3 regions of the Synechococcus sp. Minos11 genome follow, and region 3 is predicted to be linked to each of the others. Evidence: predicted binding sites of a transcription regulator. Region 3 holds the regulator's gene; each other region holds the start of a gene.

Region 1 (9,893 bases), 310 kb from region 3:
AGGCACAACTCCTTCCAACACGGTTGCCGGATACCACCAACCTGGCTGATCTGGAATCGCTCCACCACGGAGCAAGCGACAACCAGCAGCGATGCTGGCGACAACCTGGGCATGCACCTGGTCGCGAAGATCTTGTCGCGCCAATGGGCCAAGACGGCAAGCTTGCTCTGAGGGATTAGCCAAGGGATAGGTCTCGAGCAGCTTGAGAACCTCACCCCTGAACGCGTCGTAAACCGCATCAACAACGATCAACCGTTTAGCGGCAATACAAACTTGGCCAGAGCAAAGCATCCGGCTTTGCACGCACTTTTGCGCTGCCAGGGCAATGTCAGCATCAGCCAGGACGATGTAAGGGTCTTGACCACCCAATTCGAGAACGCATTTTTTGAGATGAGTGCCAGCCATTGCCGCAACCGCGCGGCCGGCGGCTTCACTCCCAGTCAGGGTCACACCACGTACCAATGGATTCGCAATCACCCTCTCAATCTCAGAGGCGTGGATCGGCAAATTTGTGAGCAGGCCAGCAGGAACGTCGAGTGCTGCGAGAAGTTGGGCAATCGCTCGGCTACAGCCAGGCACATTGGAAGCGCCTTTAAGAAGCATCCCATTTCCCACCATTAAGGCTGGAGCTAAGGCTCGGAACACCTGCCAAAACGGAAAATTCCAAGGCATGATCGCCAAAATGACGCCCAAAGGCCTTGAAACAACTGAGGCGATTGATCCATCCAGTTGAATCTCATCGGCCCGCAAGAAAGCCTCACCTGATTCAGCGAAATAGCGGCATACCCAGGCACATTTATCGATCTCAGCTCCTGCCTCAGCCAGGGGTTTACCCATTTCCCCAGTAATTAATCGTGCGAGGTCATCACGCTGATCCTCAAGCCGGCCTGCCAAGCGCTGAAGAAGTTCAGCCCTCTGCTGGAATCCAACAATCTCCCAAGCTTTATGGGCCCGATGACACCCAAGAACGCTCGTATCGATCTCGTCGAGATCTAGAACCGGGTAGTGGTCGATGGTCAATCCAGTTGCCGGATTGATCGCAACTAACGCTTCACGGAAGGTCATGGAGAGTTTGCGCGACCCCGTGTTAGGCCATCCTGGCAAACAGGATCAGTGATGCGCATCGCCTAGTTACCGATGCCTCCCTTGCACTCGACATCAAGCTGTGGCTGACTCGTGGTTATCGACAAGCACAGGCAGATGAGCGAACTGCAGATTGCCTTGAATCAAGTAGACGTCGCCATCGCCGAGCATCAGAGTCTGGTGGATGGCCTCTTTGACGACGGACATCGCCGGCTCTGGGAGACAGCCAGCCGCAAGCTGCAATCCCTGCGGACGATTCGCCGTGAACTACAAAGCGAATTGGCCGGTAGCAAGGGTTAAGGTCTGAGCGACTGGAGCTCTGACCATGAATGGTGACTACACAGTGGCCATCTGGGCCACGATCGGTTTAACCGTGCTGTTCACTGTTCCTGTGGTGTGGCAGTTTCTGCAACCCAACGACGATGATTTCGGCGACATCACCAAACGACCCAAGTAAGTGCAAGCCCAGCTTTGCGCTGGTGGTCGTTAATCCAAGTCGCTGTCTTGGAATTGCTCAGACACGCTCAGCAATTGAGCCGTGCAGGCCCGCATGGCATCAGCTACAGCAGCTGATTGGGTGTGATCTTCAAGCCCAACGGTGCTTTCAATCGCGACGGCCACCAAAGCCTGCAACGCGTCAGCCAAGTCAGGGTTCATCGCTCAGATTGCAGTTTGCGCCCGCTCAATTTTGCGCTGCGCCTTCTCCGCTTTGCGGATGATCGTCTGGGCCTGATCGCGGCTCAGACAGAGCTCTGCCCGCTCTTTGAGCATGACCAGCTTTCGCTGCTGCTTCTCCAGATTCAAAGAATTTGTTGATTAATGATTGATTAAGGTTAACGCGAATTGCCGTGCTCCACGACCAGCCAGCGACACAGCAACAAAAAAGCCCCCGCCGAAGCGGGGGCCATGGTGGTTCAGCCTTAAGGCCTAATCACTTGGCGTAAGACACGCCGCGGTAGGTCAGGGCAGGCTTTTGCTGATCAACAGCAGCTTTCGATTGGATGTACTGCTGGCCGCGATAGGTCAGGGTCATGGGAGGTTCCTCTGAGTCAGTCCAGGTCCCCGTTCCATGGCCTGGATCGAACTGCGCCTCACCGGAGCGAGGTGAACGTGCTGTAGCGGTTGCTACACACACTTTTTATCGGCTTGGAACATCCCTCTGTCGTTCAGTGCGATACACAACGTAAAAATTGGCCACAATCGCCGAAACATCACCATGTCCAACGACGCTGGCGACATCGAGTCGTTCACGCTCACTGGCCTCCTCAAGCAGGAAGCTCAGGCCCGCAGCCAAGGATCGGGGATCCCAACCACAGCGCTATTAGGGGAATGGTCACCCCAACGGCTTTGGAGCAAAGGAGAGTCCCACGAGAGCCAAAGCCAAACCAAAGTGCTGCGATGGCTGAACGCCCGCCTCTCGATCAGCGGCGCCCATGAGGATCAACCCAGTGATTTCAACATCTGCAACGCCGTCAGCCTGGGCCCCCTGAAGCTGCGCTTCAACGGACCTGGCTGGCTGCAGGGCAAACGGCCCTTGCTGTGCTTTCGCTTCGAGACGCTCACCCTGGAACTTGGCGGAACAACCCTGCTGCAACGACCACTTCCAGCACCCAAACCCAAGCGAACTCCGTTTTTTGCCTTGATTGCCGCTCAACAGGACCAATGGCTTGTCGCCAGGGGGCGGGGCGGCGGCTTGGCGCTATGGAGCGCAGCAAAAAACCCCTAACAAAGCAGGGGCAAAGCGATTCGGCAGCAGCTGCAGCTCAAGCGGCGCGCCGGTCCTCAAAGAGCTCAACCACGTTGGAGCTGCCTCCATTGACCGACTGCTGCGCTTGGAACACCCGAGTCCGGTAGGTGTTGCCGCGATAGGTCAGCAGACGGGACTGCCCTCCAAAAGCCTTTTCACCGCTGTGCTGGCAAGTGCGGTACTGCAGATCGGACATGAGAGGAAACGCCGGAGCTGAGGTTGTACGAGGCCAGCCCCTAACGAGGGAGTTCAGGCGAAAACACAACAGCAAGGCCTGATCACCCAACGCCCATGGATATCGAAACCAAATCTCAACAGCGGAATCACCGGCCCATCGCCTCTTGCTGACTCGCCCAGGCATTAGGCGATGCGGCATCAAGCAATTGATCCGCCGCCGCTCAGCGGCGCTCCTCGTCGGTCAAGTATTCAGCGATGATCGGAGACTCCTGGCCGCTCTCCAGGGCCTCGATATCGCGCTTGATGTTGTCGATAAACAACTGATTCCCGTTTTTCTCAGCAAGCGCCAGGACCATCTTCAACTTCGACAATTGCTCCTCTTTGGGATCAACCATGGCGGGCAAGAAAGCGCCAACATCATGGCGCCGCAGAATGCCAAAAAGACAAAAAAAGCCCCGGGCTAGCCGGGACGTCTCGCATTGAAATCATTAAGCCAAGCCCAATCTCCTTAAGGCGCCTCACTTAAACTTTTCATAATCAAGCATGCTTGATGACATCAGCCTCTTTTGATTTATGAATCACGACGAGCGCTGGTTGGTGATGGCGCCAACAGACAGCGAGGGCATCTACCGGGAAGTCGCCACCTTCAGCAGCGAGGCAGATGCCGCTGAGTTTTGCGAGCAAGAAGGTGATGGGGACTGGCAGGTGCTCGATGCCTCTGAGATGGACGTTGAGTAAGCAAGCGCTGCCAAAGCTCGGTTCAAAGCAGGGGTTATTGCTTGGGCTGGAACTGCTTAGGAATCGAGCGAAGGTAAGCCTCCGGGCCACTGAGATCTGACTGCAGGCTTTGAGGGAGTTCAGGCAATTCCATCCGAGGTTCCCTGCCCTCAAGAGCAGCCTTGAGGGACTCCACCATCAAGGGATTGCCCTTGTCCTGGATGGCAGCCAAAGCTGCCTGCAAACGCTGTTGGCGTGACACTCCACCAGTGCCATCAGTGACAGCAGTTGTTGTGGTGTCTGCTGCACGCACGCTGTCGAGTTGGCGCGCCAGGTTTTCCCAGAGCAAAGGCATGGGGCACTCTCAGATCACTTCAGACTAAAGAAGCCAGTTGTTGTGGGCCAATCAGCCAGCATGGAGGCCTGACCAGGGCTGGATAACGGATTGATGACCACCAAAGTGTTCCTAACCCCAGATCCGGTTCCCCTACTAGAAAGCCATGGACAGAGCCTGATCGCCCTAGTTCCAAACCACGTGATCGACGAACTGCAGCACGATCGCGATGAGCAGCTGCAGCATGTGCTGGAGAGCGTTACGCAACGCGGCGGGCAGTGCTTGCCTACCCCTTGGACCCCCCACGATGAGCAGTGCCATGCGATTGCACTGCAATGGAGTGATGCAACCGCCCCCCACAGGCTCGATAGCGACTGTCAGCCGGTGATGGGTGACGAGATGGCAGCCCAAAGCGGCGAGCTAGTGCGGCTGGCCATGCTGCAAAAGCCCTATTTGCAGCAAGACGGGATGGGCTGCGGAACGGTGCTCCGCTTGATCGGAATTCAGTACTGCAGCGCCCCATCAACACCAAGGGAGCCCAGCTTTGGAGCGGTCGCTGAGCTGTTTCGACAAAGCTCTGTGAACCGCTCCGCTGGCGAGACATTGCTGCGCTCGCAATTTGTGGCGTCGTTTTTATGAGCGTCAGCCAAAGGGCTTATTCAGCAGCCAGAGCACCACAGCAAAGACCAGGGCGGTGATTGCCGAGTTGCGGTTGATGCAAGCGATTTTGCCTGTGAGTGCAGCGCCATAGGCAGCTCCATACACCACGCAAAAAATCACGGTGTAGAGCAGCAACAAAAAGGGATTCATCACAGACAAGGGCCAAGACGCCTGTCATAGCTCTGGGTTAGAGCTTGCAGGCACCCTCTGGTGGCAAGCCAGCCCACTGCAAGAGCTCGGGCCAACTACGCAGCCGCTCAAAAATCCAACGGTGGCCGTCACTATTGCAATGCAAACCATCGGGACTGAGGCGGGCAAGCCATTGCGCTCCAACGGCATCGCCATCCCACAAGCGCAAAAACGGCACGTCCTTCTCAAGGCAGGCCTCTTCGATCAAGCGATTCGCTCGCGCCACATCGCCATTGCCATACCAAAGGCAGCCGGCATAGGGCATGGCCTCTTCATTCACAGGCGTTAGTCCCAACACAAACACCGGGGCCAGTTGCACCGCTTGGCTGAGCAACTGCTCCCAACCAAACAGGAAAGCCTCAGGCTCCAATTGCAAGCGGCCATCGCAGCGACCCACCCGGGCGCAATCATTGAGGCCAACGCCCAACAACATCCCTTGAGGCTGCTGACGCCTTAGTTCTCCACGCACGTTGAACTCCTGCTGGAGTCTGGCGGCCACCCGCTCCAGCCCATCGCCGCGAACGCCCAGGTTGTAAACCACCGGGGCTTGGGGCCTGGGCATCCAATGGCAGCGCAACCGCTCTGCCCATCCACCAGCCTCAAGATCACCCCAGCCGAAAACACCGCTATCACCAAGTGCAATCAGCTTGGGGGGAACCTCCATCAGCACCAGCTCGCGCGAGGGCTGATGTTACGGAGCCGAATTCATCCAACTGGATCTAACGGGCTGAGCCGCTGGCAGCGGGCTGGTGCCAAGGGGCCGGCTGGGCCCGGCCCACCTCCATCTTGGGCTTGGGAGCCAAAGGCACATTGACCAATCGGGTTTGGCGGCCCTGCGAACCAGCCAAGGCCAGGTCATCGCGCAGGGATGCGGAGCAGCTCAACAAGCGCGACCAGCACGGCAATTGCAGCGACACCGGTTGCTGTAGGAACTGATGCATCCCCGGGCGGATCAAATTGGCAAATTCATGCACAGCCAACTCTTCGCCATGGCGGTCGTAGGGCAGGCCATTGACGCTGGAATCCAAGCCGTGCTGACGCACGCGATCTTCACCAACGCGGCGATAGAGAACCTCCAGGGCAGGCACATGGGCCTCAGCCAAGGCCACACCTTCGTGCTCCATCAAGCCCCGAAGCACCGTGGAGAGAATCTCGCCGCACATCCGCTGCAAGCCCTCTTTGGGCGTGTTGCCGAGCTCTTTGTGCTTGTGATCGAACAAGCCCAAATCCACCTGTGCAATCCGGCTAATGGCGACCTGGCGATAGACCTCTGAGAGCAAGCCCACTTCCAATCCCCAATCACTAGGGATGCGCAGGTTCATGGCCAAATCAGTGGTGAACGCGAATTCACCGGCCAAGGGGTAGCGGAACGCGCGCAAATAGCGCAGATAGTTGAGCTCACCCAACATCCGCTCAAGGCTGACCAGAAGCGGATTCACAAATAAGCGCGTCGCGCGGCCCTGCAAGGCACGAGTTTCCAGCGACAGGCGGCTGTAAAAGGCTTTGACGTAGGCGATGCCTTGGGAGGGGTCGAGCAAGGGCGCCAGCATCCGAGCCGGGTATTGCGGGGAGAAGGTGCGGATGTCGGCATCAAACAGGCCAACCACCTCGGCTTGACGGGTGGCAACCCCAAGCCCCTGCCAAACAGCCCAACCCTTGCCAGGTGGGCCCATCACCTCGAGATTGAACTCTTGCAGCGAGGCGAGCAGCTCCTTCACCGCCGGCCCATTGGTCCAGTGCACCCGCACGGGGAAGGGCATATCGGCGAAGAACGCCTCCGCCTGCAACACCTCTTCAGCCGTTCCAGCCGAGAGGGCGATGACCAGCTCCTGCAGGCCATCGAGCTCGCGCAGCACCTCACGGATCAGCCCCAGTGCCGGCCGGCTGAATTCCTCCATCAAACAGGGGATCAGCAGGCTTGTCGGCCGCTGCTGCAATCCCCGACGCAACAGGCCGGCCGCATCAGCGTCGGTGCCGTAGTCATGGATGCTGGTGATGGGCCCCTGCTGGAAATCCACTCGATAGTTCGTGCGACAACAGCGATGAGCTCATTTCTCCATACCGTGTAGGCAAGAAATGGAGGAGTGAATGCAGGGGAGTGCCCTACACAGCGGCCAATTGGACGCACTCCTTGGAGAGCTCTATCGGGAGGAGTCTTCCGAGTTCATCCAAGAACTGTCGTCGCAATTGCTGCAATCTCTGCAAACCAGCACAAAGCAGATAACCGAGCAACAACCCCGTTGGGATGCCAGCACCGCCGTTCTGATCACCTACGCCAACACCTTGCAACGAGATGGCGAAAGGGGCCTAACAACGCTCAAAGGCATTCTGAACACCCACTTCAGCGCTCTCGATGGTGTGGTGCATGTGTTGCCCTTCCTCAAGGCCAGTAGCGATGGCGGCTTTGCGGTAGCCAGCCATAGCGAACTGGAGCCAGGCTTTGGCGAATGGACCGATCTCGCTGCACTCGCCGAAGGGCGAACGGTGATGGCCGATCTGGTCTTGAACCATGTCTCTGCCTCCCATCCCTGGGTGCTGCAATTTCTGCAGCGCAGCGAGCCTGGGCGGAGCTGCATCCTGGCTCCCGATCCAGAGGCAGGCTGGGCCAATGTGATCCGCCCACGCAGCACCAGCCTGTTCACCACCTTGGCCACCGACGATGGGCCGAGGCCGGTGTGGAGCACCTTTGGCCCTGATCAACTCGATCTCGATTGGAGCGAGCCCCAGGTGTTGCTGGGCTTCAGCGAACTGCTGGGCCGGCTGAGCCGCCATGGGGTGAGCTGGCTTCGCCTCGATGCCGTGGGATTTGTGTGGAAGGAAGAGGGCACCACATGCCTGCATCGCCCGCAGGCCTACACAGTGGTTCGCATCCTGCGGCAACTGCTGGAGACAGTCAGTAGCCGGGGCGTTGTGGTGACCGAAACCAACGTTCCCGAGCAGGAGAACCTCTCTTATCTGCGCAGCGGCAACGATGCCCATCTGGCTTACAACTTCCCGCTGCCTCCGCTGCTCGTTGAGGCCCTGATCAGCCGCCGCGCCGACCTGCTGAATCAATGGCTCGCGCGCTGGCCAGAGCTCCCAGCTGGCACGAGCCTGCTGAATTTCAGCGCCTGCCATGACGGCATTGGCTTGCGTCCACTCGAAGGCCTGATGCCTCCTGCACGAGTGCATGAGCTGCTGGTGGCCTGTGAGCGCCGTGGTGGCCTGGTCAGCCACCGGCGCCTCGCGAGCGGCAAGGAATCGCCCTACGAGATCAACATCAGCTGGTGGAGCGCCATGGCTGATGGCGGCGTGGATCCCTCCCATCTCCAGCTGCAACGCTTCCTACTGAGCCAGCTGCTGGTGATGGCCCTGCCAGGGGTGCCAGCGTTTTATTTGCCGGCGTTAGTAGCGGCTGCCAACGACATGAAGCAGTTCCGCAGCACTGGGCATCGCCGCGATCTCAATCGCCCCAAATTTCAAGCGGAACGCTTGGAACGCCAACTCGCTGATCCCGACCAACCGGCCAGCAAAATTTTGAAGCGGCTGCAAGCAGCGATGGAGCTGCGCAGCCAGCGTCCGGCGATGGATCCTGAAGCGCCGATGGAGTTGCTGAGCAGCGATCGCAGTGATGTGGTGATCTTGAAGCGTGGAACACCAAGCCAGGCGCTCTGGGCCGTGCACAATTTCAGCAACCGCAGGTTGAGCTTCCCCTTGGCCAAGAGGCTGCAACTCCCAACAGATACGGCCAAGCTCAGCTGGTCTGACGCGCTCAGTGGCTCCACGATCGGTGGCCCTTATCTCGAGTTGGAGCCGTTTGCCGTGCATTGGCTGGAGCTGGGTTGATGACGCGCTGGGTGGTGACCGATCTCGACGGCACGTTGCTGGATCACAGCTACAGCTGGGAGCCGGCTCGCAGCACCATTTCCGCACTGAAGCAACAAGGGATTTTGGTGATCCCCTGCACCAGCAAAACCGCTGAAGAAGTGCGGGCATTTCGCCAAGACGCTGGCCTGAGCGATCCATTCATCGTCGAAAACGGCGGAGCCATCTATGGCAACAACGCCGATGGCAGCGAATGGGTGGTGCCTTTAGGGGCAGCCCACAGCATCTTGAGGCCGCAATTGGATGAGCTCAGCCAGGCATTAGGCCATGAGCTGGTGGCCCTGGAAGATCTCAGCGCGGAGCAAGGCGAGGCTTTAACAGGCTTGCGCGGTGAGGCGCTTGCTTCAGCGCAGCGCCGCCAATGGAGCGTTCCCTTTCTCACAGCCCCTGAAGCCCTGCGCGAACCACTGCGGCAGTTGGCGGCTCAGCATGAGCTGCTGATTGTGCAAGGCAATCGCATGAGCCATTTGCTCAGTGGCGGCAGCCACAAGGGCCGCGCGGTGGAGGTACTCAAACAGCATTTGCAACAACCCGATGTTGCGGTGCTTGGGCTTGGCGACTCTCCCAATGATTTGCCCCTGCTCGAAGCGGTAGATCAAGCCGTTGTAGTGCCAGGCGCCCAAGGGCCACACCCGGTGTTCCAAGAGGCCATCGCCAGTGGCCGTTTTCAGTTAGCACCAGCTCCCCATGGCGAAGGTTGGGCGCGTGCTGTTAGCTCCTGGCTCGCCAATGAAAGCCGATAGCCAAACAACAAAAAGCCCCCTCCGAGGAGGGGGCTTTCCGATTCAGTTGATCTGAATCGTTTGTTGATTCCAGATCAACCGATGGCAGGAGCCTGGAGAGCCACAGGGGCGCTCTCGGCAGCAGCCAGGTCGAGGGGGAAGTTGTGAGCGTTGCGCTCGTGCATCACTTCCATGCCGAGGCCGGCACGGTTGAGGATGTCAGCCCAAGTGTTCAGCACACGACCCTGGGAATCCAGGATGGACTGGTTGAAGTTGAAGCCGTTCAGGTTGAAGGCCATCGTGCTCACGCCAAGGGCGGTGAACCAGATGCCAACCACAGGCCAGGCAGCCAGGAAGAAGTGAAGGCTGCGGCTGTTGTTGAACGAGGCGTATTGGAAGA
Region 2 (9,893 bases), 140 kb from region 3:
GGCTGCATGTTCCTGTCGGCCGCCTCAAGGCCGAAGACTTCCAAGATCTCGCCAGCCTCTCGGAGGGTTACGGCAGCGGTGATGTGCGCCTCACCGAGGATCAAAACGTGATCATCACCGGCATTCCCAGCGGCCAGCTCGAGAGTTTCAAGAGCGACCCACTGCTGCAGAAATTCCCGCTCGAGCCCAGCCACCTGGCGGCAGGCACCGTGAGCTGCACCGGCAACACCTATTGCAGCTTTGCGCTGACCAACACCAAAGACCAAGCCCTGGCAGCAGCGGCTGAGCTGGATCAAGAGCTGCACCTGCCAGAGGAGATCAAGATCCACTGGACTGGCTGCCCCAACACCTGCGGCCAGGCCTACATGGGAGCCATTGGCCTGACTGGCACCAAAACCCGTGGTGAATCAGGGATGGTTGAGGGCTACGACATCACCATCGGCGGCTCCCAAGGGGCCAACCCGCAAGTTGGTGAATTGCATCGCAAAGGTGTGCCCGCCACAGAAGTGCGTGCAGCACTGAAAGAAATTCTGATTGAACAATTCGGAGCCAAACCCAAGGCTGCTTGATCAGGTCGAAATCAGTGGCGGCGCTGATCTTTTGAAGCCCCGCTGAGTTTTGATCACCCGCCCACCTCAACGTCACTCACCATGGCTCAAAAAGCTGATTTCTTCAGTCGTTTGGTCAACTGGTTCAGCACCAGTGGCAAAGACAAACCCGCCATCAACAAACCGGAAGGAGGCAACGACGCCTTCTCCAAGCTCATGAACAGCATCAGCGGCTGAGACCAGAGCCACGACTAACCATCTGACTTCAACACCATGAGCGTTACAGCCTCACAAATGGACTACGTCCTACCCAATGAGCTCGTCGACGGCATGATTGCCGCCGGCGGTAAAAAAGCCACCGTTAGTGTCAAGAACCTGCTGCTCCGCGGCTTCTATTCCGGAGCCATTCTTGGCCTGGCCGTGATCTTGGCCCTGACCGTTGGAATTCAGAGCAAGATGCCGTTCCTCGGCTCCGTGCTCTTCCCCTTTGGCTTCGTCAGCATCGTGCTGTTCGGCATGGAGCTGGTCACCGGCAACTTCGCGCTGCTGCCCATGGCCACCTGGGCCGGCAAGAGCACCTGGAGCGCCACCTTCCGCAACTGGAGTTGGGTGTGGATCGGCAACTTCATCGGCACCCTGGTGGTGGCGATCATCATGGCCATCAGCCTCACCAGTGGCGGCACGATTGACCCTGCCGCTGATGGCGGCATGTGGCAAAAAGTGGCCCAAAAAATCATCAGCCTCAACATCCTCAACGTTGAGAAGAAGTACGAAGCCCTCGGCAGCCTCGGATTTTTCCTCGCGTTCCTGCGCGGTCTTGTAGCCAACTGGTTGGTCTGCCTCGGCGTGACCCTGGCCCTGGTGAGCAAAAGCGTTCCCGGCAAACTGCTGGCCTGCTGGCTGCCCATCACCGCGTTCCAAACGATGGGCATGGAGCACATCGTTGTGAATCAGTTCCTGCACACCGCTGGTCCGATCCTTGGCTCTGGGGTTCCTTTCACCAAGGTGATTTTCTGGAACTTCCTGCCTGTCACCCTCGGCAACATTGTGGGCGGCATGGTGTTCATCGGGATGCTCTTCTACAGCACCCACCGCACCAAGCTGGACAACGTTCTGCCTCGTGAAAAAGACGAGAAGCTCGAGCGCGAGCTGGCTGCTGAACTCGGCGCCCGCTGATCGATGCTGACTGTTGTCGCCCCTGCTGAGCTGTTGACGCCTGACCAGGAACTGGAACTGTCCAAGCGTCTCGCTCAGTGGAGGCGCCAACCACTCAGCCCTGCAGAACTTGCAGAACTGCTGCCCAAGGTTTCCGACCCTGCCCTTGCACTCGCCATCGGCGAGCGCTTGGGCATGGCAGGGCCTCAAGCTTTTGAGCTGATCGGGCCCCTCTGCCAACAACTGGGACTCCAATCAGCGCTGATTCGAGCCCTCAGCATTTGCCATCACCCCGACGCCAAACAGCAGCTGCTGCAATGGCTTCCGCAAGCGGGTGAGTTCGAGCCGGAGGTGCTGCGAGCCCTGGGGTGTTGGGGCAATGGGATTGATCTATCAATCATCACCAACGCCTTAAACGCACCAAGCCAGCAGCACCGCTTAGCTGGAATCGAATTGCTGACATTTCGCTGCCGCAGGATCTCCACCGAGCAACTGCTGAGCTTGTGCGAACCCCTGCTCGACGATCTGCGAGCCGAGGTTGTGATCGCCACCTTGCGGCTGCTGCAACGACGCGATGAACCCGAAATCCTCCAGCGGATCGCCGCCTGCGCCACGGTGGATGCCCTGCCAGGCGTTGCTGAGATGGCGATCCAAGCCCTGGGCTGCATTCAAAGTGAATCAAGCCGCCAGTTGCTGGAGCAATTGACCCAGGACTTACAACAAACGCGCCTCAAAGAGTCCTTGCAACGCCAACTGAAGGCCCAATAAAAAAGCGGCCATTATTTGGCCGCTTACTTTGCTATCTACGCTGAGATAGTTACCACTTTTTGTAAGGCAAGAACTTGCCGCACATGGTGACCTTGACACGATCACCAGCAGGGTCTTCCACCTTGTCGATGTTGAGGGTGAAATCAATGGCGCTCATGATGCCATCACCAAACTTTTCTTGGATCACATCTTTCATCGGCATACCATAGACCTGCATGATCTCGTAGAAGCGATAGATGAGCGGGTCCGTTGGGATCACAGGCTCCAGCGAGCCTTTGGTGGGATAGCTCTGCAGCGCCTCGGTGATCGCCGGATCAAGATTCAAGGCTTCAGCCAGCTGCTGAGCTTCAGCAGCTGAGGCTGTGGATTGGCCATAAAACAGAGAGGCAACCCACACCTCATCACGGCCCAGCAGAGAACCAAGCTCAGTGAATGTGAGACCTTTCGCCTTTTTGGCAGCCAAGAGTGTGGCCGTGACGGTATCAGCTGATGGCGCCGCCAGGCTTGGCGTCAGCGAAGGGGTCAAAGTCATGACTGAAAGGGCAAATTAGAGGTTCTAAAAGAAAAAGCGTTCTGAAAAGTTGCCGCTTTTCAGTCATGAATCTGAGGCAAATTAATCATCCCAACAGCAACGCTTGCTACCCGGCAAAGAAGCCATTGGTATCCGTTGATACTCAACAGGCCCCCTCGGCTCTTCAGGATCGCCGCAGCGCCGAGGGAGCAGTCATGGCCGCACAGCCAAGCTCGCCGGCCAGTGGGCGGGAAACGTTTAAGACCTACCTGCGCAAAGTTGGCAGCGGTGAGCACACCAGCAAAGGACTTAGCCGCGAAGAAGCTCGCCACGCGCTTGAACTGATCCTTGATGAGGAGGCCACACCAGCCCAAATCGGCGCCTTTTTAATCGCCCACCGCATCCGCCGGCCTGAGCCCCAAGAGCTCACCGGCATGCTCGATGTTTATCGGCAGCGCGGTCCCAAGCTCAGCACCACCACCAAGGCGATCAGCTTTGGCATGCCATTTGATGGCCGCAGCCGCACCGCACCGATCTATCCCCTCACGGCTCTTCTCTTAGCGGCGGCAGGCCTTCCTGTTGTGCTGCAAGGTGCTGGGCGTATGCCTGTGAAATATGGCGTCAGCAGCGCTGAACTCTTCAGCTCCCTGGAAGTGAACTGGACAGGCCGCAACTTAGAAACGCTCCAGCAGTGCCTAGATGCCACCAACCTGGCCCTGGTGCATCAACCCGACCACTTTCCAGCTGCTGAAAGCCTGATTCCTTACCGAGAGGATCTCGGCAAACGGCCACCTGTTGCCAGCCTCGAGCTGCTGTGGACCGCCCACCAGGGCGAGCATCTGCTGGTGAGCGGCTTTGTTCACCCCCCAACCGAAGCCAGGGCCTGGGAGGCACTCAAGCTCGCCGATGAGCCCGACGTAATGACTGTGAAGGGCTTGGAGGGCAGCACGGATCTACCGATCAGCAGAGCCTGCGTCACCGCCCGCTGCAGCAACAACCAGCAGGAGCGCCAAATCCTTCACCCCCGTGACCATGGCTGTTACGGCCATGACCAGCTCTGGGAAGGGCTCGATGTCTGGAGCGATCAGGCCAGAGCAGCTCTGGGCGGGCAGGGCGAGCTAGCCACCGCCTTGCTCTGGAACGCCGGCACTTATCTGTGGCAGGCGGGCTGTGAAGACAGCCTGGAGCAAGGGCTTGAGCACGCCAGAGAACTGCTGAACTCAGGCCAAGCCCTCAATCACTTGGGCGCCGTGCAGGCTGCCTTGGCTCAGGGCTGAGCCAGCGGCTGCCAAAGGCTGGCGGCATGGGCGGTCACCGGAGCCACCACCTGGGATGGCGAAACAGCCACTGGATCAGCCGTTCTCACCAGTTGAACTGCCAAAGAACCAACGACAAAGGCTCCAAGAAAGCCAGCGGCGATGGTGATGGGATGACGGCCTGAACCGACCGTCGCTGCACTTTGTACTGCCATCAAAATTAAATCTTGATGACTTCACTATGAAAAAAGCTCTTCAGTTCACCCAAGAGTCGGTATAAATCGACACAAAAGCGGGCTCCGCCTGAACCATGTGTTGATCAACAGCAAACCAACCGTGGGAAGCTCCAAGAAGTAGACCCATGGCAATTGCCAGACGCATGATTAATGCTTCAAAGAGAAGCTAAAACTGTCAGGAAACGGAACATCAATAAGCCACAACCGACACCAAATTGCGATGAATCAAGCCAGCCACTGTTTTGCCTTTGAGCACGATTTCATCGGTAGCTGGCGCTGCATCCCTCTCTGTGTTCGCCGCAAACTCGATCTCATCGGCCTCAAGCTGAAGTTGAACCACTGGTTGGCGCTGAGTCAGGAACAACGCCAACAACTTGTGGATTGGCCTGATGAGCACCAGCAGCTCAATGCACTGCGTGATCATCTGCGTGATTGCACCAGCTCAATGGCTGATGGGATGGCCAAAAACCTGCCTCCAGCTTGCAGTGAGCCGTGGCAACAGCCCAATCGCATTCCTGCTGAGTTGATCGATGCTGCTCAAAAGCAGGGAGTTGAGCTCGATGCCAACGCCTGGTCAAAGCTCGATGAACTGGAACGCTTTGCCCTCTGCAAGCTGGCCCGACCAGGCCACGATCACCACAACCTGCCGGCCGCCTTCAGCGAGGTGCTGGGCTAAACAAGCGACGTAAGGCTTGCAAGCGATGGCTCGTCTGCTCCTGCGGACGAATCACCGAAACCGCCGGAGCCACCACCACGGCTGTGGCCTTGAGCTCTGGCTGCTTGGAAATCGGACAGGCCTCACCGTGCATCAAGGCATTGGCTTCACAGGCATGCTCCTGGGTGAATCCCCAGTGCATCGGCAAAAACACCGAACCCGAGCGAATGCGGTCGGTGATGGTGATGCGAGCTGTGAGCGTGCCGCGGCGTGAGGTGATCGCCGCAATGCCATCGGCCTCAAGGGAAAAACGCTTGGCATCGTCGGGATGCACCTCAAGGCGAGGTTCGGCATGCATCGACTGAATGCGCTCGACCTTGGCCGTTCGCGTCATGGTGTGCCAATGGCCCAAATAGCGGCCGACCGTGAGCACCAAGGGGTAAGCCTCACAGGGTGGTTCGGCCAAACCCAATGGCTGCTCAGCCATGAAACGGGCCCGCCGCGATGGCGTGGCAAAGCGGTGATCGCTGTACAGCCGCTTGGATTCTGTGGTGGGTTCACTGCCACTGGGGAACGGCCACTGCTGGGGTCCGTGCTCAGATAGCAACTCATGGCTGAGGCCAGAGACATCGCATAAACGGCCAGCACTCAGAGCCGCAAATTCGGCATACACCTCAGCAGCGGAGTCGTAGCTGAACTGCTGCTCAAAGCCGAGCCGGCGACCGAGCTCAGCGAACACTTGCCAATCGGCGCGGCTCTCGCCATGGGGTTGGCGGAAGGCCGGGCAATAGGTGATGCGCCGCTCTGAATTGGTCATCGCTCCGGCTTTCTCGCTCCATTGCGCCGCTGGCAACAGCAAGTGGGCGTAGTGGGAGGTTTCGGTATCGGCGTAGGCGTCACTGACCACCACCAAAGGGCAGTTGCGCAGCGCTGCCTTAAGCCGGTCCAACTCCGGCATGCTCACCAAGGGGTTGGTGGCCGCCACCCACCAAAGATCAAGCTCACCACGCTCCATCGCCTCCACCTGCTCGCCAGCAGCCAAGCCAGGTTGAGCCGCAATCGATCCAAGCTGAAAGCCCCAGGCCCGCTCAACCTCAGCGCGGTGGTCGGCATTGCCCACCAGCCGATAACCGGGCAGCAGATGGGCCAAGCCGCCGGCTTCGCGGCCACCCATGGCGTTGGGTTGGCCGGTCAAGGAAAACGGTCCAGCTCCGGCATGGCCGATCTGACCGGTGAGCAGATGCAGGTTGATTAAACCGCCAACGACTGCCGTGCCCTCACGGCGCTGGTTGACGCCCATCGACCACAAACTCAGAACCGCTGGCTTGCGGCACCACAACCGGGCCACCGCCCTGAGTTGCTTTTCAGTGATGCCGCAGGCCTCAGCAACCCGCCGCGGTGTCCAGGACTCCACCGCCTGAGAGAACGCTGCAAAGCCCTCGGTGGCCTCATCAATGAAGTCGGCATTGAAGCCAGCATCTTTGAGGATCAAGCGCGCCAATCCGTGCAGCAACATCAGGTCTGTCCCTGGTGCAATCGCCAAGTGATGGTCGGCGATCTTGGCTGTTTCCGTCGCCCTTGGATCCACCACCACAATCGTGAGGCCCTTGGGATCTTTCTTTTTGCGCTTCAACAAACGCTGAAACAACACTGGATGGCATTCCGCGGTGTTGGTGCCAATCAGAAAGGCCACCGAACAGTGATCGAGATCCTCGTAACAACACGGCGGGCCATCAGAACCAAGGCTGCGGGTGTAACCAGCCACCGCTGAACTCATGCACAAGCGCGAGTTGGCATCGAAATTGTTGGAACCAATGGCGCCTTTGAAAAGCTTCTGCGCCAGGTAATAGTCCTCGGTGTGGAACTGGCCGGAGCCATACATCGCAATCGCCCCAGGACCTTTGCTCGCCAGGGTGCTGCGGATGCGTCCCGCCAAGAGATCAAACGCGTTGTCCCAGGTGATGGGCTCGAACGGGTCCTCCATTGAGGAGCGATACAGGGGCTGACTGAGTCGTCCACCCGCCAAGGTCTCGCCAACCGTGGCCCCTTTGATGCAGACCTGGCCCTGACTTGAGGGATGGGCACGATCACCACGGGCGGACCACATGGGATGGCCCTCGCCATCACGACGAACGGGCCGGCCCGGTTGCGCGGGAGGCAGCAATTCCAAACCGCAGCCAACACCGCAGTAAGGACACTGACTGGTCACCGAATCAGCCACGGCAAGCGCTTTTAAAAAACAAAAAGCCCAGGATCTTTCGACCCTGGGCAGGAACTAGCAACTGCTTAGGAAGCAGGCTGAACTTGAGCAGCCTCACCTTCATGCAGTTCCGCAAAGGAACCCTTCGGCTCTTTGAGGAAGAAGAAGCAGAAGAAGGCCACAACCAGACCAGCCACGCCGAGCACCTGGAAGAAGGCACTGTTGGAAGAAGCGATGATGTCAGCTGTGGGCTCAGCGCCACCACCCATCCACATGGGCAGCAAGCTGAAGATGGTGAGGTAGGTCACTGCGCCAACGTTGCCGTAGGCGCCCACCAAACCAGCCACCTGGCCGGTGACGCGACGCTTCACAAGAGGCACCAAAGCAAAGGTGGCTCCTTCACCCGCCTGCACAAAGAAGGACGCCAGCATCGTGATCAGCACAGCAACAGCAATGCCGGTGGAACCGGTGAAGGTGCCGGGCTTGATCATGCTCATGATCAGATAACCAACACCTAAGCCGAAGGTGAGGAAGCCCATGGTGTTTTTACGGGAACCCAGGCGATCGGAGATCAAGCCACCAGCAGGGCGAGCGACCAGATTCACAAAAGCAAAGCAAGAGGCCAGGATTCCAGCAGTGGCCTTGGGCAGGTCAAAGGTGGTTTCAAAGAAGGTGGGAAGCATCGAGACCACCGCCAGCTCAGAGCCAAAGTTGACGATGTAAGTGAGCTCAAGGATCGCCACTTGTTTGAACTCGTAGCGGTCTTCCTTGGGGTATTCCTTGGTGCCCATGATCAGCTCACGGTTGGTGCGAACGATCCCCCAGGTCTGGAAGGCAAACCACACCAAAACTGCCAAGAGAGCCAACGGATAGGTGGAAGCGTTGAGGAATCCAACCTTCTGAAGGCGCCAGCAGAGAACACAAAGAATGGCCGCAAAAGGCACGTTCATGCCAAGCAAACCCCAGAAATCACGCATGGAAGTGACTTCAAGACCAGCTGTTTTTTCCGGACGCTGATACACCTTTCCAGGCGGAGTATCACTAACGTTGAAGTAATAAATGACGCCATAAACAGCCGAAATAATGCCGGTTAGGGCAATGGCACCACGCCAGTTCAAGACCGCACCGGTGGGCAGCTCAAAACCACCCGAGAAGGACAGCCAACCGGCCACACCAACCAGAGCTAAAGCGGAGAAAGCGGAGCCAAAGTTGCCCCAACCGCCATAGATACCCTCAGCCAAACCGATTTCTTTGGGCGGGAACCATTCGGCCACCATGCGGATACCGATCACAAAGCCGGCGCCAACGATGGAAAGCAGCAGGCGAGACACCACCAACTGATTGAAATCCTGCGCGGACGCAAACATCAAGCAGGGGATGACCGAAAACACCAGCAAGGTGGAGTAGGTCAGCCGTGGACCGAATTTGTCGAGAAGCATCCCGATCAGCACGCGCGCCGGGATGGTGAGCGCAACGTTGCAGATCGCCACGGTGCGGATTTGGCCAACAGTCAAACCCAGGTCAGCCTTCACCGTGGTGGCGAGGGGAGCCAGGTTAAACCAAACAACAAACGTTAGAAAAAAGGCGAACCAGGTGAGATGCAGCGTGCGATATCTCCCCTGGAACGACCAAAGGTCGCCAAGCATGAGAGTCAAGGTGAATAAACAGACCCTGAGCTCAAAATGGAATGCTCGGGCAGCGGATTTAGGGCGTTACCAAAACAAGTCGCCCACCCCGCTATTGGATCAGCTTGTAGGCCTCTTAAAAGTACTTAATGATACAAAGTAAACATCAAGTGGTTCATGCAGAACGTTTTCACCGGGATCCGCGAAGTGTTGATCATCAAACTGTTGTAATGACTACCAAAATTGCACTAAAGGCCGTTGTTCTCAGCGGTGGGGCCAGCCGGCGCATGGGCCGGGATAAGGCCTTGCTTCCCCATGCCGCTGGCGGCACCTGGTTGGAGCACATCACGGACCTGCTCAACAGCTTGGATCTACCGGTGCTGGTGCTCACCATCCACCGCAGCCATGAACAGCTGCTGCAAACAAGCCAAGGGGTGAGCGTGCAGCGCGATGCCACACCAGGAGCAGGCCCGCTTCAAGCCATTGCACCGGTGTTTCCTGCCGATCAGCAGCAAGCCCTGCTGGTTGCACCAGTGGACATGCCGGAACTGCAAGCTGATGGCTTACGACAACTCATCAGCAGCTGGCAGCAGCAACCCAGTGCAGCAGCTGTGGCCCACGACGGCGAACGCCTGCAGCCCCTGCTGGGTATTTATCCGGGGGGAAGCAAACAACGCCAATCCATGCTGGAAACACTCGCCGCCGGTCACAACAGTTGGATGGCCTGGCTCAACCAAATCGACTACCGAGCCGTGAGCCTGCCGCCAGGGCAACTGCGCAACTGCAATCGACCCCAATGACAACTCCAGGGCGATTGATGGATCAACACCACAGGCCATTGGGTGTGCTGCGGCTGTCGCTGACGGCCCGCTGCAACCTGTCTTGCCCGTACTGCCAGCCCGATGGCGGCGAAGACACGCGCCTCGCATTGCACCAACG
Region 3 (9,893 bases):
ATGGCGCTCGATCGTCTCGCCGCCGCAGGGAGCGGCAGCTTTCGTGCCAACACCAAATTGCATGGCGATCTTGCTGATATCGGCCGAGGCGACCGCCGCCTGCGGCTACTCAAACCTCAGACCTATATGAACGACAGCGGCCGGGCGATCCGGGCCAGCCTGGATTGGTTTGGTTGGACGCCCGAGCAACTGCTGGTGATCGTTGATGACATGGATCTTCCCCTCGGCCGGCTGCGGCTGAGGCTCAACGGTGGAGCCGGAGGGCACAACGGCCTGCGGAGCACGATTGCCCACCTAGGGGGCGAGGCCTTTGCCCGCCTGCGGATTGGCATCGGCGCTCCCGGCACCAGCAGCGAAGAGCGCAAGGAAGGCACGGTGGGGCACGTGCTTGGCAACTTCCACCCTGCGGAACGTCCCTTGTTGGATGAGGTGCTGCAGGAGGTTGAGCACGGCATCGGCCTGATTCAACGCCAAGGCTTTGAGCGCGCTGGCAACCGGATCAACAGCTTTCGGCCAGACGCCGCCTGACCATGGCACGCCTGCCCAGCACCACAGCCCACTTGCGGGTTCTGCAGCAGAGCTTCAGCGAGCAGATGGTGGAAGGAGAAGTGGCCGCTGGTGGTTTTCGCTGGGAATTTCGCTGGCACTTCGACCGCGGCGAACTGGTGGTGGAGCCATCACTGGGGCGAGCGCTGATTCAAGACGCCCTGCTCAGGTTTTTGGTCAAAAGCGACTACGCGCTGGAAGCCGGCGGTGATTACTGCTTCACGGTGCGGGCAGCCTTTTAAAGCGCGCCCCCAGGTGGGCCTCGAGCAACACCATGGCCGCCAAATCATCCACGGGCCTGGGCGGCAACCGCAGGCCGCGGGGCAGTAGCCGCTGCCAGCCCCGGGCAGGCAACAACTGCCAATAACGCTCACGCGCCGCCAAGGTGCTGCCCGCCTCCGGCTGCAACACCACCGGCACAGCCGGCTCAAGCTCAGCCAAGGCCTGCTGCCATGGGCCACTGGCGGTGCCATCGCCGAGCACCACACCTTGCAAGGGGGCTTGGTGTTGCCAGTGCTGCAACCAATCCCAGGCCTCCCTAGGGGAACAGATCAACAGATCAACCAGCTCAGCTCCACTGGCATCGGTGCGCACCAAGCCACACTTCTGACGTCCAGGATCCAGCGCTGCCCAGCCGCCGCTCATGGAGGAGCCAAACCCTTGGCGCGCACTGTTACGGCAATGGGATCGAGGCTGTCGCTATCGCGCGCAGCCACCACCTCCAAGCGCACCGGTTGATTGCCTTCGCGCTCCACCAACTGGGCGGCCAAAGCGTTGAGGGCGTCTTGATCCACCTGCAGCCGTGGGTTCAGCGCACCATTGCGCTGGCTTTCATTGCGGGCCGCAGCCAAGAGCAGATTGAGCCGCGCAAACACTTGTTTTTGAGAGCTTTGCTCAGGGTCCAAGCTGAGGCTGGCCAGCACTTGACCGGCTTCCAGCACCTGCCGGCTGCGGCGCACATCAGCAAAAGCCAGCACCTGCTTCTCACCACGCAGCACATTGCCAGCCGAGTGAATGCTGATCACCCAGGGGCCACCGCTGCGCAAGGCCTTCTCCACCTTGATCACCTCACTGCGGGGGATCAACAGCAGTTGCTGCTCAGGCTTTTGGCCAGGGAGAACCCGCTGATAAGCCTGCACATTGGCCTGACGCAAGACATCTTCAGTGGCTTGGCGCGCCAACTCAGGCTTGGGGATCGCCACCTTGGCCATGGTGAGCGGCTGCCCGGTGCTGAGCACCACATCACCGCTGCGCAAATCCAAAACGTTGCGCTCCAGCTGGCGCAATTCCTGCTGGCTGCGGCGGGTGCGTTGCTGCAACTGGCGCAGCTCCTCATCGCGGGCCGCCACGTCTTGGCCCAGCCGGTCGCGCTCAGCCTCTAGCTCCTGGCGCTGCTTTTTTAAAGGAGCCAGCTGTTGCTCGGCCGCAGCCCGATCCGAGCGCGCCTGGGCCAGTTCCGCTTGATTTTGATCGAGCTGTTTGAGGCTCAGCTGCAGCGACTTGCGTGATGAACGCAAACGCGTTTCCAGCTCATCAAGCTGAAAAAGACCCACGCGCAGACGTTCACTAACGGCCACCATCAACCCGAGGGTGAGGGCACTAATCAAGCTGCCTGTGAGCACCGTGATCACCACAGCCGTGCGGCGTGGCCTCATCTGAAACAAGCTCAGCCGCGCTTTCCCGATGCGGCTACCAAGGCGGTCGCCAAGAGTCGACAGCACTCCTCCGAGCACCAGAACGGCCAGGATCAGCAGCCAGCCGCTCACAGCGCCAGAAGAACAGTGGGGTCAGTATCGCCGAGGCCTGAGGCGAGCGTTTCAAGCAACGGTCAGCTGAACCGTTTGGCCAACGCAATGGGGTCAAACACGGTGATGCGCTTGCGCTCAATTTCCAGCAAACCAGCGGAGCGCAAATCACCCAGCAAACGGGTGATCGTGACCCGCGTGGAGCCAATCGCTTCAGCGATCGCCTGATGCGAGAGCTTCAAATCAATGGTGATGCCCTGACTGGAAGGCACGCCAAAGTCGCGGCAAAGCACCAGCAAAAAACTCACCAAGCGCGATGACATGTCGCGGTGGGTGAGCGTTTCGATCATGGTTTCGGTCTGCAGGATTCGCGAGGACAGACCCTGCAAGAGCAGCAGACCAACCCGCGCGTCCTGCTCAATGGCCCGGCGCACGGAGCTGGCCGGAGCGCTGAGCATCTCAACGCGCGTGAAGGCAACCGAGTGATAAAAGCGATCAGACTTTTGGCCGGTTAAAAGCGACAGAACGCCAAAAATGCTGTTCTCCCGCAACAGCGCCACGGTGATCTCTTCACCAGATTCGTAGACGCGGGACAGGCGCACAGCCCCGCGGCGCAGCAGATACATGCGCTCGGCGGGATCGCCTGGGAAAAAGATTGTCTTGCCGCGTTCAACCGACTCAGCAGCACTGCCAGCAAGCGAGCGCATCACCTCTTGCAAGGTGGGCTGGGGGTTGGGCGCTGGCGAAACGCTGACCATGAAGCGCGTACCGGTTCAAGGAAGGTAAAGAGCCGGCTTGACAGTGCTTGTAGCAATGAACACCGTCCGGCCTGGTCGCGATCAGCTGTAGTACAGACATTCACACTACTGGTGGTGCCAGACACTTGATTCGTGATTTTTCGCCGCTACATTCAGGAGCACCCCGCTTTAGACGGCCCATGCTCAGCCGCGTTGCTGAACGCCACCACAGGCCGTCCACAGCACCCTTGCGGCTGGTGGTTCGCGAGCCCGAAGGCCTGCTGCAGGTCCACACCGCCAGCTTTCGCGGCAGTTTTGCCAGCGTGTTCAGCGAAGCCCTGCGCTCCGCGGGCCTCGGCAGCCGCGTGCTGATCTGCCAATTCCTGCGCGGCGGCGTTGATCAAGGCCCCCATCAACCGGTGCAGATGTGTGGGCGCCTCACTTGGCTGCGCCCTGCTGTGACGAGCTGCCTGCAGGCCGACCACAGCGCAGACGACAAGCAAGCCGTGCAGGAGCTGTGGCAAGAAACCCAGCGTCAAATCCTGGAAGAAGCGCCCGATCTTGTGGTTCTTGATGAGCTCGGGCTCGCGTTGGACTACGGCTTACTGGATGCCAATGCTGTGATCAGCACCCTGCAGACCCGTCCGGGGCGAATGGATGTGATCCTGACCGGACCTGCCGTGCCGGAGCCTGTAATGGCAATGGCCGATCAAGTCACCGAACTGCGCCGCGACCGATGCTGAAGAACGATCGCTGGATCAACGAACAAGCTGAGCATGGGCTCCTGGAACCCTTCCAGCCCACCTTGGTGCGCCATCTCGATCCTGAGAACCGCAGCAGCGCAGTGCTCAGCTTTGGTTGCTCGTCCTATGGCTACGACCTGCGCCTATCGCCCCAGGAATTTCTGATCTTCCGCCATGTGCCTGGCACGGTGATGAACCCCAAGCGGTTTAACCCCGCCAACCTTGAGCCCGCTCCCATGCAGAGTGACGAGGACGGCAGCTACTTCATCCTCCCGGCCCATTCCTATGGGCTCGGTGTTGCCTTGGAAAAGATGAAGGTGCCCGAGAACATCACCGTGATTTGCCTGGGCAAGAGCACCTATGCCCGCCTCGGCATCATTGTGAACACCACCCCAGCTGAAGCCGGCTGGGAAGGGCATCTCACCTTGGAGTTCAGCAACAGCTCAGGTGCTGACTGCCGCATCTATGCCAACGAGGGCATCTGCCAGCTGCTGTTCTTTGAAGGTGATCCCTGCGACACCACCTACAAAGACCGCTCCGGCAAATACCAGCACCAACCCGAACGCGTCACCTTGGCTCGGATCTGATTCTCAGGGCGCCAAGCGCGCCTTGTGAAGACGACTTTTCTCATACCAAGCGGCGATCTCAGGGGCCCACTGCACCATGTGGGGCCACATCAGATCGCACATCTGGCGAATCTCTTCTTGGGCGTCGAGCTTGGCGCGTAGATCCATGAAATGCAGGAACGCCCTGAGCGTGAAGCTCACCACAAAATGCTGGCGATAATCGAACGGCAAGATGCCGCGGGCATGCTCTTCGGCAAAGCCCGCTTCCAGCATTTCGGCATACCGCTCCGCTGAGCGGCGGCAGTGCTCGAGGTCTTTACCCCGTTCCTCCTTGGTGTATTGGTACTTCTTGCCCTGGCGATCGCTGTAGCTGCCAACGGGGCGCAGGTAGAACACCTCTTCAAGATCCAGCTCACCTTTGGCGGCACGGCAGATCCGATCGCCGGTGTAGCGCATCGATTGCACATCAAAGCTGACGCCGACCCGGTGGGTGCGGGCCTGTTGCATCACCGAATGGGGGAACCAACCCACGTTCAAAACGATCTGCGCATGCTCCAGCGGTCCGTAATGGCCGCGCTCGCCAGAGAGCAGGCGCTTGACGCAAACCTCACCAGCCCTTGCCTCATCAGGCCACTGGGCTTGATCGGCCACCACATAGCCCTCGGAATAGTCCTGGTGCATCGCCGCGTAAATGCAGCGCTGAGGATTCGGAGTGGCAGCGATTAAATCAACCCGGAAGCGGTCCATGCCATGGCACGTTCTGGCAGGGACCTTAAGCGCGATCGGTCGCTTGCACCTGATCAAGAGCGCGCAGCAATCGCCGGTTCCGGCGCCGGTCCAGCAGGGCCAGACGCCACCAACGCTCATCGAGGCCAATAAAGCTGCGGCAATCGCGCACCAAGATGCGGTGCTGCTGCTCAAGCCTTTGGCGCCAGTTCTCCAACGCGTGGCCGCGCTGCACCAACAGGAAATTGCAACTGCTGGGGCTCACCTGCCAACCACGCCGCACCAATTGATCAACCAACCAGGGCCGTTCTGTCGCGACCCAGGCCTGCACCTTTTTGGTCCAAGCGGCATCGGCCATCAACCGTTCACCGGCGGCGGCGGCCAAGCCATTGACGGGCCAAGGATCGCGCCACTGGCTCCAGCGCTGCAGACGCTGGGGCTCAGCAATGGCGTAGCCCAGGCGCAGCCCAGCGATTCCAAACAGCTTGGTGAGGCTGCGAATCACCACCAGGCGAGGGTGCTGGCTAGCCAGCTGCACTAAGGAGTGCTGCTCACCACCAGGCACCAGAGGCAAAAAAGCCTCATCAACGACCAACAGCGGCACGCGCTCCAACAACGCCAGCAACGACTCCTGGCTCCAGAGCTGACCGGTTGGGTTATGGGGATTGGTGAGCCACAGGGGCCCCTGCAAGTGGGCCAACTGCGATCGAAACGCCTCGGGTAGCTCTTGTGGGCCTACTTGTTGATGGGGGAGCTGCAGATGCTCGTGCTGCCAGCGGCCTCCCCAACAACGCAAGGCGCGCTCGTAATCGGCAAATCCAGGAGCCGGCAAATGATTCAGCCCCAAGGCGGCAGCATCTCTGGCAGCCCAGGTGAACAACTCAGCGGCCCCATTGCCGGGGAGCACTGCATCAGCAGGCACCTGATGCCTCAGGGCGATGGCCTGGCGCAAGGCGCTGTAGCTGCGATCGGGATACACCTGCAGAGCCAGGGCCTGGCGCAGGCTGCGCCGAACGGCTGCCGGTGGCGCAAAGGGCACCAACGAGGCGCTGAAATCCAACACCTGCTCTGGGGCGCAGCCCAGGCGCAACGCTGCTTGCTGCAGGTTGCCGCCATGGCGTGGCGGAACTTGTGCCATCGCCCCATGGTGACCCAGCTCTAGGACCGATAAAACGGAGCAGCAACACAACCCCCATGCTGCGGCCCCTGGCCACCCTGTTGCTGCTGGCAACACCCATCGCCGCAGCCGAGCTGCAGGATCTTCAGCAGCTCCTGGAAGACAAGAGCTGCCAAGGCTGCGAGCTCAACAATGCCGATTTGGTGCACGCCGAGCTCAGCGGCGCACAGTTGCAACAGGCCCAACTGCAGGGAGCCAACTTGAGCCGGGCGACGCTGCGCGGAGCCGATCTGCGGAATGCCGATTTGCGCCAGGCGGTGTTGCTGGGAGCCGACCTCAGCCGGGCTGATCTGCGCGGTGCCCAACTCAGCGGCAGTGACCTACGCCAAAGCGATCTGACTGGCGCCAAGTTGGATCCTGGCGCCCTCAGCACGAGCCACTGGCAAGGAGCGCAAGGGGTTCCAACAGGGGCCAATAGCTATGCCGATCTCCACAACAGTGGCGTGGAAGAGGCGCTGAAAGGTCGTCATCCAGAAGCAGAACAGCGCTTTAGTGCCGCCATCGGCCGGCGACCCCAAGCCGCCATCAGCTGGCTCGCCCGCGGCATCTCCCGCGGCGAACAGGGCCGTGAGCTGGAGGCCGCTGCGGATCTGCAGCAGGCCGGCCGTCTCTACCGCCAAGGAGGCAACGACGATCTAGCCGATCAGCTGGACAAGGCGGCCCAGCAGCTGCGCGACAACCCCAAAAAGCCCAATGGCAATGGCTGGGGCAGCGCGATCTTGGGCGGTGCGGCAGGACTGTTTAAGCAGCTGGCTCCTTACGCCCTGAAGTTGATGGGGCCAGGTCTTCTTTAGGGGCGCGGCTGTAAACGCTCAAGTTGAACTTGAGGACAGTGGGCTCGGCCGAATCCTCACCATCTCCAGCCGGGGCCGGGTGCGAGAGATTCAGATCCCTGAGCACCGCTAAGGGCGAAAGACTCTCGATGCGGCGCAAAAAGACCAGCAGTTGTGGGAATGCCCCGGAGGCCATCACCAGCTGCTCGCGTTTGACCAGCGCGCCATCAACGAGCAAAGGATCACTTGGGGGCGCCTCGTTGCCTTTGGTGTTGCTGCGCTTGGAGCTGGGCGCTGGCGGCGGCACCTGAGGCTCATAGCTCTCAAGCGTGACGCCAGCAGCAGCCGCTTCCACCGCCAATTGGGCCAGCAGGGTGTCGAGCTGATCGGTGCCCGCCACGATCTGCAGCAGCTTGCGCTGATCAGCCTCAGCCTGTTGCAGGCCCTGGCGCGAGCGGCCTAGCCGGGCACGGTTGGCTGCCAATGCCTCTCCTTGGCTCTTGAGCAACTGGCGTTGCTGGTCAAGAGCTCCGTTGCGCTGCCAAGCGGGCAACAGCCATGCCAACGCCAGTCCTGCGGCCACTAAGCCTCCCGCCAGGGCCGGCAACACCAACACCAGGCGCTCTGGCGTGATGCCGAAGCGGCTCGGCGGTTGGGCCTGAAAGTTCGTCATGGCAGCACCCCCAACTGTTCAATCACCGCTAACCGGTAGGCCATGCCTTGGGCCTGCAGGGCCTGCAACTGCGCCCCATCGAGCAACGGGATCCTGCTGCCGAACTGCGCTTCCAGGCGAAAGCGAATGCTGCTTGATGGCTCAGCTTGGCCGGCATCCCTGCGCTTGGCCTCTTGCACCTGAATGCTGGATGGCACAAACAGCGGCGACTGCTGCAGCCCCAACTGCAACCCATTGATCCGAACAAAGCCATTGGGATCGGTGGCTTCGCCCTCCAGCTTGAGCAGGCGATCTTCACTAACCGCACTGGTGAGCTGCAGCCCGGCTGGCACCTCTTGGGCCAAGGCCGTGAGCCAAGCCGAACTGGAGGGAACCGAGACCAAGGCTTCGGCTAACTGCGTGTTAGCGGCTTTCAGACGCTGCGCTTGGCGCCCCACCCCCTCGGCTTGTTGACCCAACGCTTCACTGGCCGAGGCCGTTGGCTGCAACTGGCTGACCTGCTGCTGCAGCTGGGACTGGCGCCAGCTCAGCCACACGCCAGCCAGGGCGACCACACCGACGCAGGCCAATCCGACCACGCCACCACGAATCAGCAGTGGCCGCACGGCAATCATGCGATCAGCCGGGACCCCCAACTGGGCGCGCCGCTGCTCGAGCAGATCAAGGGTCATCGGGGCTGTCCCCCCAGGGCCAAGCCGATCAAACGATCAACCGCTGCAGGCGCAGGGCTCACCCAGGCCTCGGCGTCACTCACTGCGGCCTGGCTGAGGGCATCGATCCGCTCCATACGGCAACCCACCTGCTGACTCCAGCTCTCCAGCGGTGGGGTCAGCTCAGGGTCAGCCAACACCCACAGGGTTGGCGGCTGACCATCCAATTCAGCGATTACAGCTTGGAGTTCATCCAGCCCTGAGGCTGACGCCAAGCTGAGCTGACGCAGCGGCACCGCTCCACGCCAGAGCAGCAGCTGCCAAGACTCCCCGCGCACATCGAGGCTGCCGGTCCATTGCTGTTGATCCTGCTGCTGTAGGGGCGCAGGCAATAGACGCTCAACAGCGAGCACCGATGGCTCAAGGCCATGCAGATCAAGGCCAGCAATTGCGAAGGTGTCGATCCAGCGATCGAGCTGCTCATTGGGTAGGCAGGCCAACAGCCAGTGATCGCCTCGCTGCTGCCAACTGACTGCCGCCTCAGCCAGCGGGAAGGGCAAGGCCAATGCAGCCTCTTGCCCCATCAGCCACGGCATGATCTCAGCATCAGGTTGCCGGCCGGCCGGCAGCTTCAGCGAGCGCAACACCACAGCTTCTGGGGGCAACAAGGCGCGAGCACCCGGAGCCTGCAGACCACCTTGAAGCAGGACATCACCAATCAGATCACCCAAGGCCTCGGTGAGCAGAGGCACGCCAGCCTCAACAACGCCACTGGGCAGTGGCGCTTGCTGCCAGCTCTGCAGCTGCAACTGACCACCGATGGTCTGATACGCCAGCAGCGTGAGCGCATCAGCCTCCATGGCGAGGGCAACACGGCCCATGCGCAGCGGCCTGAGCAGTTGCTCACGCAGGGGGGCCAGCTGCTCGGTCACTCCCGAGAACACGCCACATCACTGGCAACTTGGCAGAAACTAGAGCGCCCTTAGCCCTCCTGCCAGGGCAAACCGCAACCAACCGCTGCAGCGATGGTGGGCAAACCGTGGTGCTCCAGCTGTTGCAGCAGGCCATCGAGGATGCAGGGCACCAACTCCGGGCCGCGGTAAATCCAGCCCGTGTAGAGCTGCACCAACGAGGCCCCTGCGGCAATGCGATCCCAGGCCGCCTGGGGGCTATCGATCCCTCCCACACCAATCAGAGGCAACTGCGGGCCGGCGCTAACGCGCAAGCGCCTGAGCACCTCTAGGGCCCGAGCACGCAACGGCACCCCACTGAGGCCACCCGCCTCTTCGGCCAAGGTGCGGCCGGTTTGCAGCAAGCGCCGCTGCTCCAGCCCCAAACGATCCAGGCTGGTGTTGGTGGCAATCACGCCGGCCAGACCCTCGGCATAGGCAAGCCGGGCCAGAGCATCGATCGCTTCATCGGCCAGATCCGGGGCAATTTTCACCAACAGCGGCGGGCAACCGCTCTGACCGCGCAAGCGCTCCACCAGCTGGCGCAGCAGGGTTTCATCCTGCAGCTCCCGCAATCCCGGAGTGTTGGGTGAGGACACATTGATCA

The links. The regulator NtcA, encoded in region 3, controls nitrogen genes in cyanobacteria. The targets are predictions, from matches to a motif close to GTANCNNNNGNTAC.
Region 1: a site for NtcA is predicted at 2,199-2,212, ahead of SynMINOS11_RS10005 (DUF4278 domain-containing protein). Genes of this name have one in related genera too.
Region 2: a site for NtcA is predicted at 3,132-3,145, ahead of SynMINOS11_RS12530 (anthranilate phosphoribosyltransferase family protein). Genes of this name have one in related genera too.

The regions. Positions count from the first base shown of each region.
Region 1 covers NZ_CP047953.1:1,773,047-1,782,939, forward strand. The annotation lists gene SynMINOS11_RS09985 (NAD-dependent succinate-semialdehyde dehydrogenase) at 1-1,065, opposite strand, end outside; gene SynMINOS11_RS09990 (hypothetical protein) at 1,201-1,383, shown strand; gene SynMINOS11_RS13010 (hypothetical protein) at 1,409-1,540, shown strand; gene SynMINOS11_RS09995 (hypothetical protein) at 1,570-1,740, opposite strand; gene SynMINOS11_RS10000 (hypothetical protein) at 1,744-1,887, opposite strand; gene SynMINOS11_RS10005 (DUF4278 domain-containing protein) at 2,015-2,116, opposite strand; gene SynMINOS11_RS10010 (hypothetical protein) at 2,300-2,809, shown strand; gene SynMINOS11_RS10015 (hypothetical protein) at 2,847-3,026, opposite strand; gene SynMINOS11_RS10020 (hypothetical protein) at 3,229-3,402, opposite strand; gene SynMINOS11_RS10025 (hypothetical protein) at 3,581-3,745, shown strand; gene SynMINOS11_RS10030 (hypothetical protein) at 3,780-4,079, opposite strand; gene SynMINOS11_RS10035 (hypothetical protein) at 4,173-4,697, shown strand; gene SynMINOS11_RS10040 (hypothetical protein) at 4,701-4,868, opposite strand; gene SynMINOS11_RS10045 (GDSL-type esterase/lipase family protein) at 4,906-5,571, opposite strand; gene SynMINOS11_RS10050 (glycosyl transferase) at 5,627-6,925, opposite strand; gene SynMINOS11_RS10055 (alpha-amylase family glycosyl hydrolase) at 6,996-8,732, shown strand; gene SynMINOS11_RS10060 (HAD-IIB family hydrolase) at 8,732-9,514, shown strand; gene psbA (photosystem II q(b) protein) at 9,589-9,893, opposite strand, start outside.
Region 2 covers NZ_CP047953.1:2,227,787-2,237,679, forward strand. The annotation lists gene SynMINOS11_RS12505 (ferredoxin--nitrite reductase) at 1-569, shown strand, start outside; gene SynMINOS11_RS12510 (ferredoxin--nitrite reductase) at 651-785, shown strand; gene SynMINOS11_RS12515 (formate/nitrite transporter family protein) at 843-1,724, shown strand; gene SynMINOS11_RS12520 (hypothetical protein) at 1,728-2,471, shown strand; gene cynS (cyanase) at 2,521-3,003, opposite strand; gene SynMINOS11_RS12530 (anthranilate phosphoribosyltransferase family protein) at 3,198-4,259, shown strand; gene SynMINOS11_RS12535 (hypothetical protein) at 4,250-4,453, opposite strand; gene SynMINOS11_RS12540 (nitrate reductase associated protein) at 4,695-5,150, shown strand; gene SynMINOS11_RS12545 (molybdopterin oxidoreductase family protein) at 5,131-7,350, opposite strand; gene SynMINOS11_RS12550 (NarK family nitrate/nitrite MFS transporter) at 7,416-8,975, opposite strand; gene SynMINOS11_RS12555 (molybdenum cofactor guanylyltransferase) at 9,185-9,754, shown strand; gene moaA (GTP 3',8-cyclase MoaA) at 9,751-9,893, shown strand, end outside.
Region 3 covers NZ_CP047953.1:2,083,882-2,093,774, forward strand. The annotation lists gene pth (aminoacyl-tRNA hydrolase) at 1-528, shown strand, start outside; gene SynMINOS11_RS11790 (DUF3146 family protein) at 531-788, shown strand; gene SynMINOS11_RS11795 (polyamine oxidase) at 766-1,191, opposite strand; gene SynMINOS11_RS11800 (DUF3084 domain-containing protein) at 1,188-2,312, opposite strand; gene ntcA (global nitrogen regulator NtcA) at 2,375-3,049, opposite strand; gene SynMINOS11_RS11810 (cob(I)yrinic acid a,c-diamide adenosyltransferase) at 3,229-3,771, shown strand; gene dcd (dCTP deaminase) at 3,765-4,358, shown strand; gene thyX (FAD-dependent thymidylate synthase) at 4,362-5,084, opposite strand; gene cobD (threonine-phosphate decarboxylase CobD) at 5,110-6,201, opposite strand; gene SynMINOS11_RS11830 (pentapeptide repeat-containing protein) at 6,258-7,034, shown strand; gene SynMINOS11_RS11835 (hypothetical protein) at 6,982-7,686, opposite strand; gene SynMINOS11_RS11840 (PilN domain-containing protein) at 7,683-8,357, opposite strand; gene SynMINOS11_RS11845 (hypothetical protein) at 8,354-9,268, opposite strand; gene SynMINOS11_RS11850 (quinone-dependent dihydroorotate dehydrogenase) at 9,319-9,893, opposite strand, start outside.